DNA from 2 places in the Streptomyces sp. MGP-P1 genome. Region 2 is predicted to be linked to the other one. Evidence: riboswitches for the same ligand, from Rfam matches in the RefSeq annotation. Region 2 holds a riboswitch; the other holds the start of a gene.
What was found. A riboswitch is a leader RNA that binds a small molecule or an ion and turns the genes downstream of it on or off. The one in region 2 is predicted to bind cobalamin.
Positions count from the first base shown of each region.

Region 1: another riboswitch for cobalamin. It lies ahead of AC3CH1_RS23270 (ABC transporter substrate-binding protein); the one in region 2 lies ahead of AC3CH1_RS18140 (ribonucleoside-diphosphate reductase subunit alpha).

Region 1 is NZ_JBYMEM010000007.1:353,931-360,930, reverse strand. It holds gene AC3CH1_RS23280 (ABC transporter ATP-binding protein) at 1-417, opposite strand, end outside; gene AC3CH1_RS23275 (FecCD family ABC transporter permease) at 536-1,576, opposite strand; gene AC3CH1_RS23270 (ABC transporter substrate-binding protein) at 1,573-2,568, opposite strand; cobalamin riboswitch at 2,607-2,797, opposite strand; gene AC3CH1_RS23265 (M67 family metallopeptidase) at 2,868-3,290, opposite strand; gene AC3CH1_RS23260 (amino acid permease) at 3,421-4,869, opposite strand; gene AC3CH1_RS23255 (DUF2017 domain-containing protein) at 5,237-5,848, opposite strand; gene clpS (ATP-dependent Clp protease adapter ClpS) at 5,926-6,243, opposite strand; gene AC3CH1_RS23245 (nicotinate phosphoribosyltransferase) at 6,323-7,000, shown strand, end outside.
Region 2 is NZ_JBYMEM010000006.1:532,040-539,039, forward strand. It holds gene AC3CH1_RS18135 (ribonucleotide-diphosphate reductase subunit beta) at 1-586, opposite strand, end outside; gene AC3CH1_RS18140 (ribonucleoside-diphosphate reductase subunit alpha) at 586-3,000, opposite strand; cobalamin riboswitch at 3,137-3,260, opposite strand; gene AC3CH1_RS18145 (GNAT family N-acetyltransferase) at 3,325-3,834, opposite strand; gene AC3CH1_RS18150 (hypothetical protein) at 3,896-4,573, opposite strand; gene AC3CH1_RS18155 (YbdD/YjiX family protein) at 4,709-4,912, opposite strand; gene AC3CH1_RS18160 (carbon starvation CstA family protein) at 4,909-7,000, opposite strand, start outside.

The sequences.
Region 1 (7,000 bases), on a different contig from region 2:
GGCGAAGGTACGGGGTTCGAGGGCGGCGATGCCGACCCGGGCGAGGGCCTCGGCGACCAGGGCGGTGTCGGCGGCGGTGTCCGCCTCCCAGAACCGTTTGTGCGGGGCGCGGCCCATCGCGACGACCTGGCCGACGGTGAGCTCGAAGCCGGCGTGGCCGTCCTGCGGGACGGTGGCGATGCGCTGGGCGCGGGCCTTCGCGGGGAGGGTGGCGAGGTCGTCCCCGTCGAGGAGGACGCGGCCGTGGGTGGGGCGCAGGGTGCCGTAGACGCAGCGCAGGAGGGTGGTCTTGCCGCTGCCGTTGGGGCCGACGAGGCCGACGGTCTCGCCGTCGGCGGCGGTGAGGTCGACGGCGTCGACGAGGTGGCGGCCCTCGCCGACCCCGTAGGAGAGGCCTTCGGTGCGCAGGGTGGTCACGGGCGGGCCCTTCGGGTGTACGGAGCGGTCGGGCGGGCCCTTCGGGTGTACGGAGTGGTCGGGCGGGCCCTTCGGGTGTACGGAGTGGTCGGGCGGGCTCCCTCGGCGCGTGGCGTCCTCATGCGGGTGCTCCTTCGGGGCGGCGGCGGAGCATCCAGAGGAAGAACGGGCCGCCGGTCAGCGCGGTGAGGACGCCGACCGGGATGTCCTGCGGGGCGGCGATCGTGCGGGCGGCCAGGTCGGCGAGGACCAGGAACACCGCCCCGCCGAGGGCGACGACCGGGAGCAGGGCGCGGTGCGCGGCGCCGACGGCCATCCGGGCCATGTGCGGGACCATCAGCCCGACGAAGCCGATCGCCCCGCTGTACGCGACGAGCACCCCGGTCATCAGGGAGACGAGGACGAAGACGGCGGCCCGGAAGCGGGCGGTGTCGAGGCCGAGGACGGTCGCGCCCTCCTCCCCCACCAGGAGCAGGTCGAGCGGGCGGGCGAGGGTGAGGAGGAGGGCGGTGCCGGCGACCAGGGTGACGGTGGGGAGCGCGAGCATGTCCCAGCGGGCCGCGCCGAGGCCGCCGAGGGTCCAGTAGAGGACTTCCTGGAGGTGGTCGGCGCGGGCGGAGGTGACCAGGATCAGGCTGGTCAGGGCGGAGAGGACGTAGGAGACGGCGACTCCGGCGAGGACGAGCCGGTTGGTGGTGAGGCCGCCTCCGCCGCGCGCCAGGGTGTAGACGAGGAGCAGCGAGAGGAGCGCGCCGGCGAAGGCGGCGGCGGGGATGGTGACGGTGGTGGCGAGGGTCGCGCCGATGCCGAGGACGATGACGAGGACGGCGCCGGTGGAGGCTCCGGAGGAGACGCCGAGGAGGAACGGGTCGGCGAGCTGGTTGCGTACGAGGGCCTGGAGGACGGTGCCGATGACGGCGAGTCCGGCGCCGACGACGATGCCGAGCAGCACCCGGGGCAGCCGGACGTCCAGGACGATCGTGCGGAAGGGGCTCGCGTCCGCCCGCCCGGTCAGGATGTCGATGACCTGGCCGGGCGGGATGCGGACGGAGCCGAGGGCGAGTGCGGCGAGCACGGCGGCGGCGAGGAGCGCGGCGAGGGCGCCGAGCACCAGGGTGTAGCGGAGCAGCCGCCGCGGTGCGGGGGTGCGGCAGCTCACGGGGTGGTGGCCCCCGGGTGGAGCTGGGCGGCGAGTTTGCCGACGGCGGCGGGGACGCGGACGCCGAGGACGGCGTCGGAGAGCGGCATGACCGCGAAGCGCTTGTTCTTGATGGCGGGGACGTCGGCGAGGGCCGGGTCGGTGAGGAGGCGCTTCTTCTTCTGTTCGACGGTGGTGGCGCCGTAGTCGTAGATGACGATGGCTTCGGGCCGCCGGGCGACGACGTTCTCCCAGGAGGCGTCGCCGAAGGGCTTGTCGAGGTCGGCGAAGACGTTGGTGCCGCCGGCCCGCTCGATCAGTTCGTTGCCGATGCCCTCGCCGCCCGCGGTGAAGGCGGTCTTGTCGCCGCTGTCGTAGACGAAGACGGGGACGGGCTTCAGGCCGGCGAGTTTCTTCGCGGTGGCGGTGTTGTCTGCCTTGGCCTGCTTGATCCAGGCCTCGGCGCGGTCGGGGACGCCGAAGGTGCGGCCGACCTGGCGGATCTCCTCGTAGAGGGTGTCCATGGGCTGGTCGCCCTTGGTGCAGCTCTCGGTGTTGAGCCGGCTCTCGATGCCGGACTTCTTCAGCGCCGCTCGGCTGCGGCCGTCGCCGGCGGTGAAGGCGCTGCCGTAGCCGCCGTAGACGAAGTCGGGGTTGGTTGCGAGGAGCTGCTCGTAGGAGGGGTACTCCTTGGCGATGACGGGGACGGACGCGTAGTCCTGTCCGTACTTCGGCAGGACCTGGTCGTCGAGGTAGGCGGTGCCGACGAGGGATTTCGCCAGGCCCAGTTCCAGCATGATCTCGGTGACGTGCTGGTTCATGGTGACGACGCGCTTCGGCGGGGCCTCGAACGTGGTGGTGACACCGCAGTTCTTCACGGTGTAGGGGAATCCGTCGCTCTTCGCCTCGGCCCTGTTCCCGGCGGCGGCTTCGCCGTCCGGGGTGGAGCAGGCGGTGAGGGCGAGCGGGAGCAGCACGGCGGCGGCTATGAGCGCGGGGGTGCGCCGGGACATGGCGAGGCCTCTCCGGGGGATTTCCGCGTCCCCTGGTCGATGCGAGAAGGCGGCGGGCCAGTTCCTGACTTCCGGGCCGCCCTCCGGTGCGACGTCGTCCGCTGGGGAGTCGTCCGCGTGGGAGGGGGCCCGGTCACAGTGGCGGGACCGTGCCGGATTCGCACCGGCTTCCTGGTTCCTGCTGCCTTGTTGGGTGTGGGGGCAGTGTGCCAGACCCGTGCGGGTGCGGGGGGCCTGCGGGTGCACCCTGGTGGGTTCCCGGTGGGTCCCTGGTGGGTCCCTGGTAGGTCCCTGGTGGGTCAGTACGCCTCGACGATCCGCACGTCTTCCTCGGTGATCTCGCCGTCCACGATGCGGTACGAGCGGAACTGGAAGGGTCCGGCGTCATCGGTGTCGGCGGTGGAGACCAGGACGTAGTGGGCGCCGGGTTCGTTGGCGTAGGTGACGTCGGTGCGGGAGGGGTAGGCCTCGGTCGCCGTGTGCGAGTGGTAGACGATCACGGGGTCCTCGTCGCGGTCGTCCATCTCGCGGTAGAGCTTGAGGAGGTCGGCCGAGTCGAACTCGTAGAACGTGGGCGAGCGGGCGGCGTTGAGCATCGGGATGAAGCGCTCGGGGCGGTCCGACCCGGCCGGGCCCGCGACCACTCCGCACGCCTCGTCGGGGTGGTCGGCGCGGGAGTGGGCGACGATCTGGTCGTGGAGCGCCTGGGTGATGGTCAGCATGGCGCCAGGATATGCAGGCGGCCCCTTCCGTACCGGTGGGTGGTACGGAAGGGGCCGCATGCTGGACACGCCGGCCGTTGGGGCGGCCGGGGCGGTCCGGGAGGAGGGCGGTGTGGGGCCCGCCCTCGGGTCAGCGGTGGGTCTCGGTGGTGGTCTTCTTCTCGGGGGTGCGCGCCTGGAGCGCCCGGTAGGAGACGAAGAGGATGAGCGCCCACAGCGGTGCGCAGTAGAGCGAGATCCTGGCGTCCTCGTCGATCGCCATCATCACGATGACCATGCCGATGAACAGGAGCGCGAACCAGCTCGTGTACGGGGCTCCGGGGGCCTTGAACGAGGACTGCGGGAGCAGGCCCGCGTCGGCCATGCGGCGGTAGCGGATCTGGCTGCACAGGATCATGATCCAGGCCCACATGCCGGAGATCGTGGCGAAGGAGACGACGTAGTTGAACGCCTCGCCGGGCCACTGGTAGTTGATCCCCACGCCGACGAGCATCAGGGCGGCGGAGAACGTGGTGCCCACCAGCGGCAGGCCGTTCTTCGTCAGCTTGGTGAAGGCGCGGGGGCCCTGGCCGTTGAGGGCGAGGTCGCGGAGCATGCGGCCGGTGGAGTACATGCCGGAGTTGCAGGAGGAGAGCGCGGCGGTGAGGACGACGAAGTTGACGATGGCGGCGCCGACGCTGAATCCCATCTCCTCGAAGGCCTTCACGAACGGGGAGACGCCGGGCTTGAAGGTGGACCACGGCACGACCGAGAGGATCATGATCAGCGCGCCGACGTAGAAGACGGCGATGCGCCACGGCACGGTGTTGATGGCCTTGGGCAGCACGGTCTTGGGGTCCTTGGACTCCCCGGCGGTGACGCCGACGAGTTCCACGGCGAGGAAGGCGAACATGACGATCTGGAGCGTCATGAGCGTGCCGGTGATGCCGTTGGGGAAGAATCCGCCGTCGTTCCAGAGGTTGGCGACGGTGGCGGTGTCGCCGGCGTCGGAGAATCCGACGGTGAGGACGCCCGCGCAGATCAGGATCATGCCGATGATGGCGGTGACCTTGACCATGGAGAACCAGAACTCCAGCTCACCGAAGAGCTTCACGGAGATCAGGTTGGCGCCGTACAGAATGACGGTGAACACGAGGGCGGACAGCCACTGCGGAATGTTCCACCAGTACGTCATATAGGTGGCGGCGGCGGTGACTTCGGTGATTCCGGTGACGACCCAGAAGAGCCAGTAGGTCCAGCCGGTGACGAATCCGAAGAACGGGCCGAGGAATTCCCGGGCGTACTCCGAGAAGGAGCCGGAGACCGGGCGGTACATGAGGAGTTCGCCCAGGGCCCGCATGATGAAGAAGATGACCAGGCCCGCGATGACGTAGGCCAGGATGAGGCTGGGTCCGGCCCGGTCGATGGCTTTGCCCGCGCCGAGGAAGAGCCCGGTGCCGATGGCTCCGCCGATGGCGATCATCTGAATCTGGCGAGCGCCCAGACCGCGCTGGTATCCCTCGCCACTGGTCCCGGATTCCCCGGCGTCGCCGGGCCGGCCCTTGTCGGCCTGTCCCTCGTCGACCTGCGCCGATGTCATGGTGGTGCGCCTTTCTCCACGCCGATCCGCGCCTCACAGAGCTGCGGATCAGGTCCTGATCCCCCCGGATATGGATGGAGTGCCGCCGGCGTTCGGCCGGTTTCCGGCGCCCCCGGGAACAGGGGTGGCGTTCCCGGGCGGTCGTGAAGATTTATCACGGCCGTCACGGGACACGGTGGGACATTCTGTGGCGCACGACACAGGAAAAAGCGGGCAAGGGGTTCCGTCCGGCACGAAAAGGCCGGATCACTTGGTGCGATCGTTATGCGGATCTGAGCATCCGTTGAGCGAACAGAGGGCGCCCGCCCCGGCATGGCGGGGGGCGCCCTCTCCGTTCAGGGCATTACGGCATCACGGCACTACGGCTCTACGGCATGAGCGTTTCGACGAGCGTTTCCTGGAGTGCGCCGAGCCAGAGGTAGGCCATCACCATCGGCTTGCGCGGATCGGCGTCGGGGAGACGGTAGAGCGAGCCCTCGTCGCCCTCGTCCTCGTCGGAGACCTCCAGCCGGGTGCCGATGGTCAGGCGCAGGTCGTTGAGGGAGCGCAGCCAGCTGCGGCACTCGTCGCCGGTGAGGGTGAGGACGGCGCCGCCGTCCCCGGCGGGCGAGAGCGCGTCCAGGGTGCGGACGACGGTGACGGCGTCCTCGCGCTTGCCGGAGCGCAGGTCGTTCTCGGTGAAGCGGCGGAACTCGGAGGACAGCTCGCGGAGCTCCTCCTCCGGCTTTCCGCCCTCGGCGGGCCGGTCGGGGCCGCCGTAGGCGTCGGGGAAGAGCCGGGCGAGCGCCGGGTCGGACGGTGGCTTGCTGGGGCCCTCGGCGAAGAGGGCGGCGAGCGGGTCCTCGCCGGCGGCGGGCGTCTCGCCGGGGCCGATCAGTTCGAGCAGCTGGACGGCGAGGGAGCGCAGGATGGAGATCTCGACCTCGTCGAGCGCGACGGCCGCGCCGCCGCCTGGGGTGGCCTCGAAATGGCCGGCCATGGATTCTCCGATGGTGGGTCGAACGGGGCGGGGGAGGGCGGGACGAGGGGGCGGGGCCCTGTAGGGGGCCCGGGCCCCTAGTTGCGGTCCTGGGTGAGGGTGGCCCACAGTCCGTATCCGTGCATGGCCTGGACGTCGCGTTCCATCTCCTCGCGGCTCCCGCTGGAGACGACGGCGCGGCCCTTCTGGTGCACGTCCATCATGAGCCGGTGGGCCTTGTCCTTCGGGTAGCCGAAGTAGGCCTGGAAGACGTAGGTCACGTAGCTCATGAGGTTGACCGGGTCATTGTGGACGAGCGTCACCCACGGGACGTCCGGCTCGGGGACCGCGAAGGTCTCCTCGGCCGAATCGGGACGTTCGATCTCTAGCGGGGTAGCAACGCTCACCTGTCCCATGCTGCCACCCGGGCGGGTTCCGCGCATAAACGGACCCCACATCTCGTCACTTTGACGAATAGGGGGTAGCATCCCAGCCATGAACTCAGCGGACCTCGGGCGACGGGTCGGCGTTCCGTCGACCGCGCTCTTCACCGACCAGTACGAGCTGACCATGGTGCAGGCGGCCCTCAAGGCCGGCACCGCCGACCGGCACTCGGTCTTCGAGGCGTTCACCCGCCGGCTGCCCGAGGGGCGGCGCTACGGAGTCGTCGCGGGCACCGGCCGGGTGCTGGACGCGGTGGAGAACTTCCACTTCGACGACGAGATGATCGGCTTCCTGCGGCAGCAGGAGATCGTCGACGAGCCCACCCTCGAATGGCTGGCCGACTACCGCTTCGGCGGCGACATCTGGGGCTACCCGGAGGGCGAGGTCTACTTCCCCGGCTCCCCGATCCTGCGCGTGGAGGGTTCCTTCGCCGAGTGCGTGCTGCTGGAGACGGTGATCCTCTCCATCCTCAACCACGACTCCGCCATCGCCGCCGCCGCCTCGCGGATGTCGGCCGCCGCCGGGGAGCGCCGGCTGATCGAGATGGGCGCGCGCCGCACCCACGAGCTCTCCGCGGTCGCCTCGGCCCGCGCCGCGTACGTCGGTGGCTTCGACGCCACCTCCGACCTGGCGGCCGGCTTCCGCTGGGCGATCCCGACCGTCGGCACGAGCGCGCACGCCTTCACCCTGCTGCACGACACCGAGCGCGACGCCTTCCGGGCGCAGGTG
Region 2 (7,000 bases):
AGCGGAACCAGTACACGTACGCGAACGCGCCGTAGAAGAACAGCCCCTCGATGCAGGCCGCGAAGCAGATCAGGTTCAGCAGGAAACGGCGGCGGTCGGCCTTCGTCTCCAGCCGGTCGATCTTCTCGACCGAATCCATCCACTTGAAGCAGAACTGCGCCTTCTCACGGATCGAGGGGATCTCCTCGACCGCGTCGAACGCCGCCGCCCGGTCGTCCGGGTCGGGCAGATAGGTGTCCAGCAGCGTCAGATAGAACTGGACGTGCACGGCCTCCTCGAAGAGCTGCCGCGACAGGTACAGCCGCGCCTCGGGGGAGTTGATGTGCTTGTACAGCGTCAGCACGAGGTTGTTGGAGACGATCGAGTCACCGGTCGCGAAGAACGCCACCAGCCGGCCGATCATGTGCTGCTCGCCCGGCGACAGCTTGGCGAGGTCGGAGACGTCCGAGTGGAGGTCGACCTCCTCCACGGTCCAGGTGTTCTTGATCGCGTCCCGGTAGCGCTCGTAGAAGTCCGGGTAGCGCATGGGACGCAGGGTCAGTTCGAAGCCCGGGTCGAGCAGGTTCTTGTGGTCGTTGGTGCTCATTACTGGCAGGCCTCGCAGGACTCGGGGTTTTCGAGGGAGCAGGCGATGGCGTCCGCGTCGGGAGCCGACGCCTGCTGTACGGGAATGGGGGCGGCGGCCGACGCCTGGCCGGACGCGGCACGGGCGATCCGGGTCGCCGGGCGCGAACGCAGGTAGTACGTCGTCTTCAGCCCCTGCTTCCAGGCGTACGCGTACATCGAGGAGAGCTTGCCGATCGTCGGCGTCTCCAGGAACAGGTTGAGCGACTGGCTCTGGTCGAGGAACGGCGTACGGGCCGCCGCCATGTCGATCAGGCCGCGCTGGGGGATCTCCCACGCCGTGCGGTAGAGCGCCCGGACGTCCTCGGGAATCCAGCCGAAGCCCTGCACGGAGCCGCTCGCCTCGCGCAGCGCCTCACGGGTGCGGGAGTCCCACACGCCGAGCTTCTTCAGCTCGTCCACCAGGTAGGCGTTGACCTGGAGGAACTCACCGCTGAGCGTCTCGCGCTTGAACAGGTTGGAGACCTGCGGCTCGATGCACTCGTACACCCCGGCGATCGAGGCGATCGTGGCGGTCGGGGCGATGGCCAGCAGCAGCGAGTTGCGCATGCCGGTCTTCGCGACCCGGGCGCGCAGGGTGTCCCAGCGCTCCGGCCAGTTCAGCTCGGTGTCGTAGTGGTCGGGGTGCAGCACACCACGCGCGGCGCGGGTCTCGGACCAGGCCGGCAGCGGGCCGGAGCGCTCCGCCAGGTCGCAGGAGGCCTCGTAGGCGGCGAGCATGATCCGCTCGGAGATCTTCGTGGAGAGCGCGCGGGCCTCGGGGGAGTCGAAGGGCAGCCGCAGCTGGAAGAAGACGTCCTGGAGGCCCATCGCGCCCAGGCCGACCGGCCGCCAGCGGGAGTTGGAGCGCCCGGCCTGCTCGGTCGGGTAGAAGTTGATGTCGACGACCCGGTCCAGGAAGGTCACCGCGGTACGGACCGTGGCGTCCAGCCGGTCCCAGTCGATCGAGCCGTCCGCCACGAACGCGCCGAGGTTGACCGAGCCCAGGTTGCAGACGGCCGTCTCGCCGTCGTCGGTGACTTCGAGGATCTCGGTGCACAGGTTCGAGGAGTGGACGACCCGGCCCGGCTCGGCGGTCTGGTTCGCCGTCCGGTTGGAGGCGTCCTTGAAGGTCATCCAGCCCTGGCCGGTCTGCGCGAGGGTCCGCATCATCCGGCCGTACAGCTCGCGCGCCGGAATCGTCCTGCGCGCCAGGCCCTTGGCCTCGGCCGCCCGGTAGGCCGCGTCGAACGCGTCGCCCCACAGGTCGACCAGCTCCGGCACGTCGGCGGGGGAGAACAGCGACCACTCGGTGTCCGCGTCGACCCGGCGCATGAACTCGTCCGGGATCCAGTGCGCCAGGTTCAGGTTGTGCGTACGCCGCTGGTCCTCGCCCGTGTTGTCGCGGAGCTCCAGGAACTCCTCGATGTCCGCGTGCCAGGTCTCCAGGTAGACCGCCGCCGCGCCCTTGCGCCGGCCGCCCTGGTTCACCGCCGCGACGGAGGCGTCCAGCGTCTTCAGGAACGGCACGATGCCGTTGGAGTGCCCGTTGGTGCCCCGGATCAGCGAACCCCGGGCGCGGATGCGGGAGTACGAAAGACCGATGCCGCCCGCGTGCTTGGAGAGCCGCGCCACCTGGTGGTAGCGGTCGTAGATCGAGTCCAGCTCGTCCTTGGGCGAGTCCAGCAGATAGCAGGAGGACATCTGCGGGTGCCGGGTGCCGGAGTTGAAGAGCGTGGGGGAGGAGGGGAGGTAGTCCAGCCGGCTCATCAGCCCGTAGAGCGCGGCGACCTCGTCCAGCGCCCGCACCGACTCGTCCTCGGCGAGACCGGCCGCCACGCGCAGCATGAAGTGCTGCGGGGTCTCGATGACCTGCCGGGTGATCGGGTGGCGCAGCAGGTAGCGGCTGTGCAGCGTCCGCAGACCGAAGTAGCCGAAGCGGTCGTCGGCCCCGTCCGCCAGGGCCTGCTCGACGAGCTTGTCGAGGGCGGCCGAGTGGAGCGCGACGAACGCGGCGGTGCGGTCGGCGATCAGGCCCTCACGGTGGCCCACGGCGACCGAGGCGGAGAAGGACGTCGCGCCCTGGCCCGCGGCCTCGTCCGCGATCGAGCGGGTCAGCAGCCTGGCCGCCAGTCGGGAGTACGCCGGGTCCTCGGAGATGAGCCCCGCGGCGGCCTCGGTGGCCAGCGAGCGCAGCTCGGCCTCGTCGGAGCGGGCGTTGCGTCCGCGCAGCGCGGCGGCGGCGACCCGTCCGGGGTCGGTGTCGGGAAGATCGACGGTGAGGTCGGTCAGGGTCCGCAGCAGGGCGGTCCCGGGTCCGTCGTTCGTACCTGCTCCGGACGTGGTGGAGGCAGCGGATTCGGTGGCTGAAACCGGATCGGCGGGCGCGATGGTCACTGGGCTTTCCCTCGCTCGGCAGGGGCCGGCGGCAGGCGGGGAAGCCGGGCAGCGCGAGACCCGGGGCAGGGCAGCACAGCTCACGGCGTCCACCGGCCTATCCGCGAGACCCGGACGTCTGGCGTCCGGTTCGGTCGAGCCGGACGCGCTGTCGACAGGTCTTCGGACTTGCGGGTGCGCAAAAGCGCACCGATCACACCGTTGCGGGACAGTTCCGGATTCGCACCGGATTCCCCTGCGGCGACAGCGAGGTCGAGCATACATGTGGGGGCCGCCGGATGAAGCGGCCCCCACATGTTGTGTCGCGACGATCCAACACGCCCCTCAGGAGGGCGCCTCCAGCCCCAGCCGGAAGGTCATGAGCCGTAGTCCCGGCACCGGTTCCCAGTCCCGTTCGGGGGTCCGTACGAAGCCGAGCCGACGGTAGATCCTATGGGCTCCGAGCATGGCCGGCTGCGTCGACAGCACCAGCGCCCGCACCCCGTCGGCGGACCGGGCGCGCTCGACGCACGCCCGCACGAGAGCCTCTCCCACGCCCCGCCCACGCCCCTCGCGGGCCACCGCCAGCATCCGGAACTCGGCCTCGTCCGGGCCGGCGATGTCGCGCCACGGGGTGCCGGGTGCGGCATACGTCACGCCACCGAGCACCGCCCCGTCCACATCGAGCGCGACGAGCACCTCGGCCTCGGCCGCGCGTTGCTCCACCGCGCGCAGTTTGAGCAGATACGGGTCCCGCGGGCCGTCCAGCAGACCGTCGCCGAGATACGCCTCGGCGATGATCCCGCCGAGGGCGGCGTACTCGCCGGGCTCCGCCGCCCTGATCGTCAGATCCATCAGCCACTCGCTCCCACGTCGACTCCCACGCCGGCTCCCACGTCAGCCCCTCGTTCCCCTGTCAGCCACTCGCCCCCACGTCGTTGTCGGGCGCGCCGTCGCCCACCGGCGGCAGGTCGCCGCGTTCGACCGGCTGCCGCCCCCCGGCCTCGTCGGCCGGCGGCAGCACCCGGTCCAGCTCGTGGTCGTCGGCGCGGTGGGCGGCCCGCGCGGCCGACCGCAGCGTCGCCCGGTCCACCTCTTCGGGCGACCCGCTCAGCGTGACCACGAGTCCGCCCTGTTCCCGCGCGTACGCGTGGCCCGACTCCGTGGCCCGGTACCACTGCTCGCCGTCCCGCTCGCACGTCTTCAGGGGCTCCTGGCCGCCGGCGGGCGCGGGGTCCTTCGTACAGTCGGCCCCGGCGTGCGCCCGGCGCTCCACCCGCAGCTGGATCTGCCCGCCGTCGGGCGTGGTGTAGACGCTGCCGAACCCGTCGTCGCCGATCACCCCGACCGACTGGCGGGCCAGGGTGTACCCCGGGACCTCGGTCACCCACACGTGCTCCGCGACGGTCTGCACGGCCTGCGCCCGCGCCTCCAGCTCCGCCCGGTCGGGCGCGGGGTCCGCCGATCCGCTCCGCGTCGCCTCCGTGCCGGTCGCCACCTCGGTGCCGCAGCCCGTCGCCGCCGCCAGGCTCAGCACCAGTGCCACGGTCGTGAGTACGGGACGGAGCCGGGGCGGCCGGGGATGCGATGTCATGGGCACATTCTTTCGTACGGTGAGGGCTCCGCGCACCGGGAAATCGAGCGGCCGCCCGGGACCGTGCGAGGGTGCGAAAAGGGGCCGCCGCGCCCCTGGGAGGGGTGCGGCGGCCCGATCTCCGGCCGGTGGTGCTCAGCAGCAGCGGAAGCCCTCGCGGGGGTCCGCCTCGCGGGCGTCCATGCGGCTGCGTTCGAAGGCGCGACGGCTCATCACCGGCGTGTCCGGGGCGTGGGTCCTCGCGTGCGCCACATAGCGGTCGTACGTGGACTCACCGGTCAGCTCACGGACGTACCAGCGGATCCGTCCGGCCACCCGTCGTACGTCCGCGACCGTCATGTCCGGCTCCCCGTCTCCGCCGCGTCCTTGCGGATGCCGCCCTCGGGGCCGACACCGGCGGCGACCAGCTCGGCCTTCTCCTCCTTGGTCGCGAAGAGCGAGGCGGGGGCGACGAGCTTGGACTCGACGTAGGGCGTCTCGTGGAGCTTGACGCTCTCCGGGTCGCGGATGGCCTTGTAGCAGACCCGCCCGGCGTCCACGAGCACCACGATGATGAGGAGCGCGAAGAGTGCGCTCAGCACCCCGTCGACGGTGGAGTTGGTGACGACGGTCCGCATGTCGTCCATGTTCTTCGCGGGGGCCAGCACCTCGCCCGCGTCGATGCCCGCCTGGTACTTGTCGCGCTGGGCGAAGAACCCGATCTTGACGTCCTCGGAGAAGATCTTCTGCCAGCTCGCGGTGAGGGTGACCGCCACGTCCCAGGCGAGCGGGACCGCGGTGACCCACGCCCACTTCAGACGGCCGGACTTGACGAGCAGGGTGGTGCAGACGGCCAGCGCGACGGCCGCCAGCAACTGGTTGGCGATGCCGAAGAGCGGGAACAGCTGGTTGATGCCGCCCAGCGGGTCGTGCACGCCGACCCAGAGGAAGTAGCCCCAGCCGCCGACCACGACGGCGCTGGCGAACCAGACGCCCGGCTTCCAGCTGACCTCACGGAACGGCTTGTAGACGTTGCCCAGCATGTCCTGGAGCATGAAGCGCCCGACCCGGGTGCCGGCGTCCACGGTCGTGAGGATGAAGAGCGCCTCGAACATGATGGCGAAGTGGTACCAGAACGCCTTCATCGCGGTCCCGCCGACCACCGCCGAGAAGATCTCCGCCATGCCGAGCGCGAAGGTGGGCGCTCCACCGGTCCGGGAGAGCAGGCTCCCCTCCTCGACGTCCTTGGCGGCCTGGGCCAGGGCGTCCGGGGTGATGGTGAAGCCGAAGTCGGCCACAGCCTGGGAGGCCGACTGGACGCTGTCGCCGATCACGCCGACGGGTGCGTTGATGGCGAAGTAGAGGCCGGGGTCGATGATGCAGGCGGCGATCATCGCCATGATCGCCACGAACGACTCGACCAGCATGGCGCCGTAGCCGATCATCCGGATCTGCGTCTCCTTCTGGACCATCTTCGGCGTGGTGCCGGAGGAGACCAGGGAGTGGAAGCCGGAGAGCGCGCCGCAGGCGATGGTGATGAAGACGAACGGGAACATCGAGCCGGCGAAGACCGGGCCCGCGCCGCTGGAGGCGAAGTCGGTGACCGCGGGCATCTTCAGCGTCGGCATGGCGACGACCACGCCCAGGGCCAGCAGCCCGATCGTGCCGACCTTCATGAAGGTGGAGAGGTAGTCCCGCGGGGCCAGCAGCAGCCACACGGGGAGCACGGAGGCGAAGAACCCGTACACGATCATCCAGATGACCAGCGTGCCCGGCTCCAGCGTGAAGAAGTCCGCCCACGAGGACTCGGCGACCCAGCCGCCCGAGACGATCGCGAGGAGCAGCAGCGCGACGCCGATGAAGGAGACCTCGCTGACCTTGCCGGGCCGCAGGGTGCGCAGATAGACGCCCATGAAGAGGGCGATCGGGATCGTCATGCCGATGGAGAAGACGCCCCACGGCGAGTGCGCGAGCGCGTTCACGATGACCAGCGCGAGGACCGCGAGCAGGATGATCATGATGATGAAGACCGCGACCAGGGCGGCGATCCCGCCGACCGGGCCGATCTCGTCGCGCGCCATCTGGCCGAGCGAACGGCCGTTGCGACGCGTGGAGAAGAAGAGCGTCACCATGTCCTGGACGGCGCCGGCGAAGATGACGCCGACGACGAGCCAGATCGTGCCGGGCAGGTAACCCATCTGCGCGGCGAGCACCGGGCCGACCAGGGGCCCCGCCCCGGCGATGGCGGCGAAATGGTGGCCGAACAGGACCCGGCGGTCGGTGGGGTGGAAATCGACGCCGTTGTCCAGCCGTTCGGCCGGGGTCGCGCGGTCCCTGTCGGCCTTCAGGACCCGGTTGGCGATGAACCGGGAGTAGAAGCGGTACGCGATGGCGTACGAGCCGAGGGCCGCGGCCAGCATCCAGGCGGCGGAGACCTCCTCACCCCGC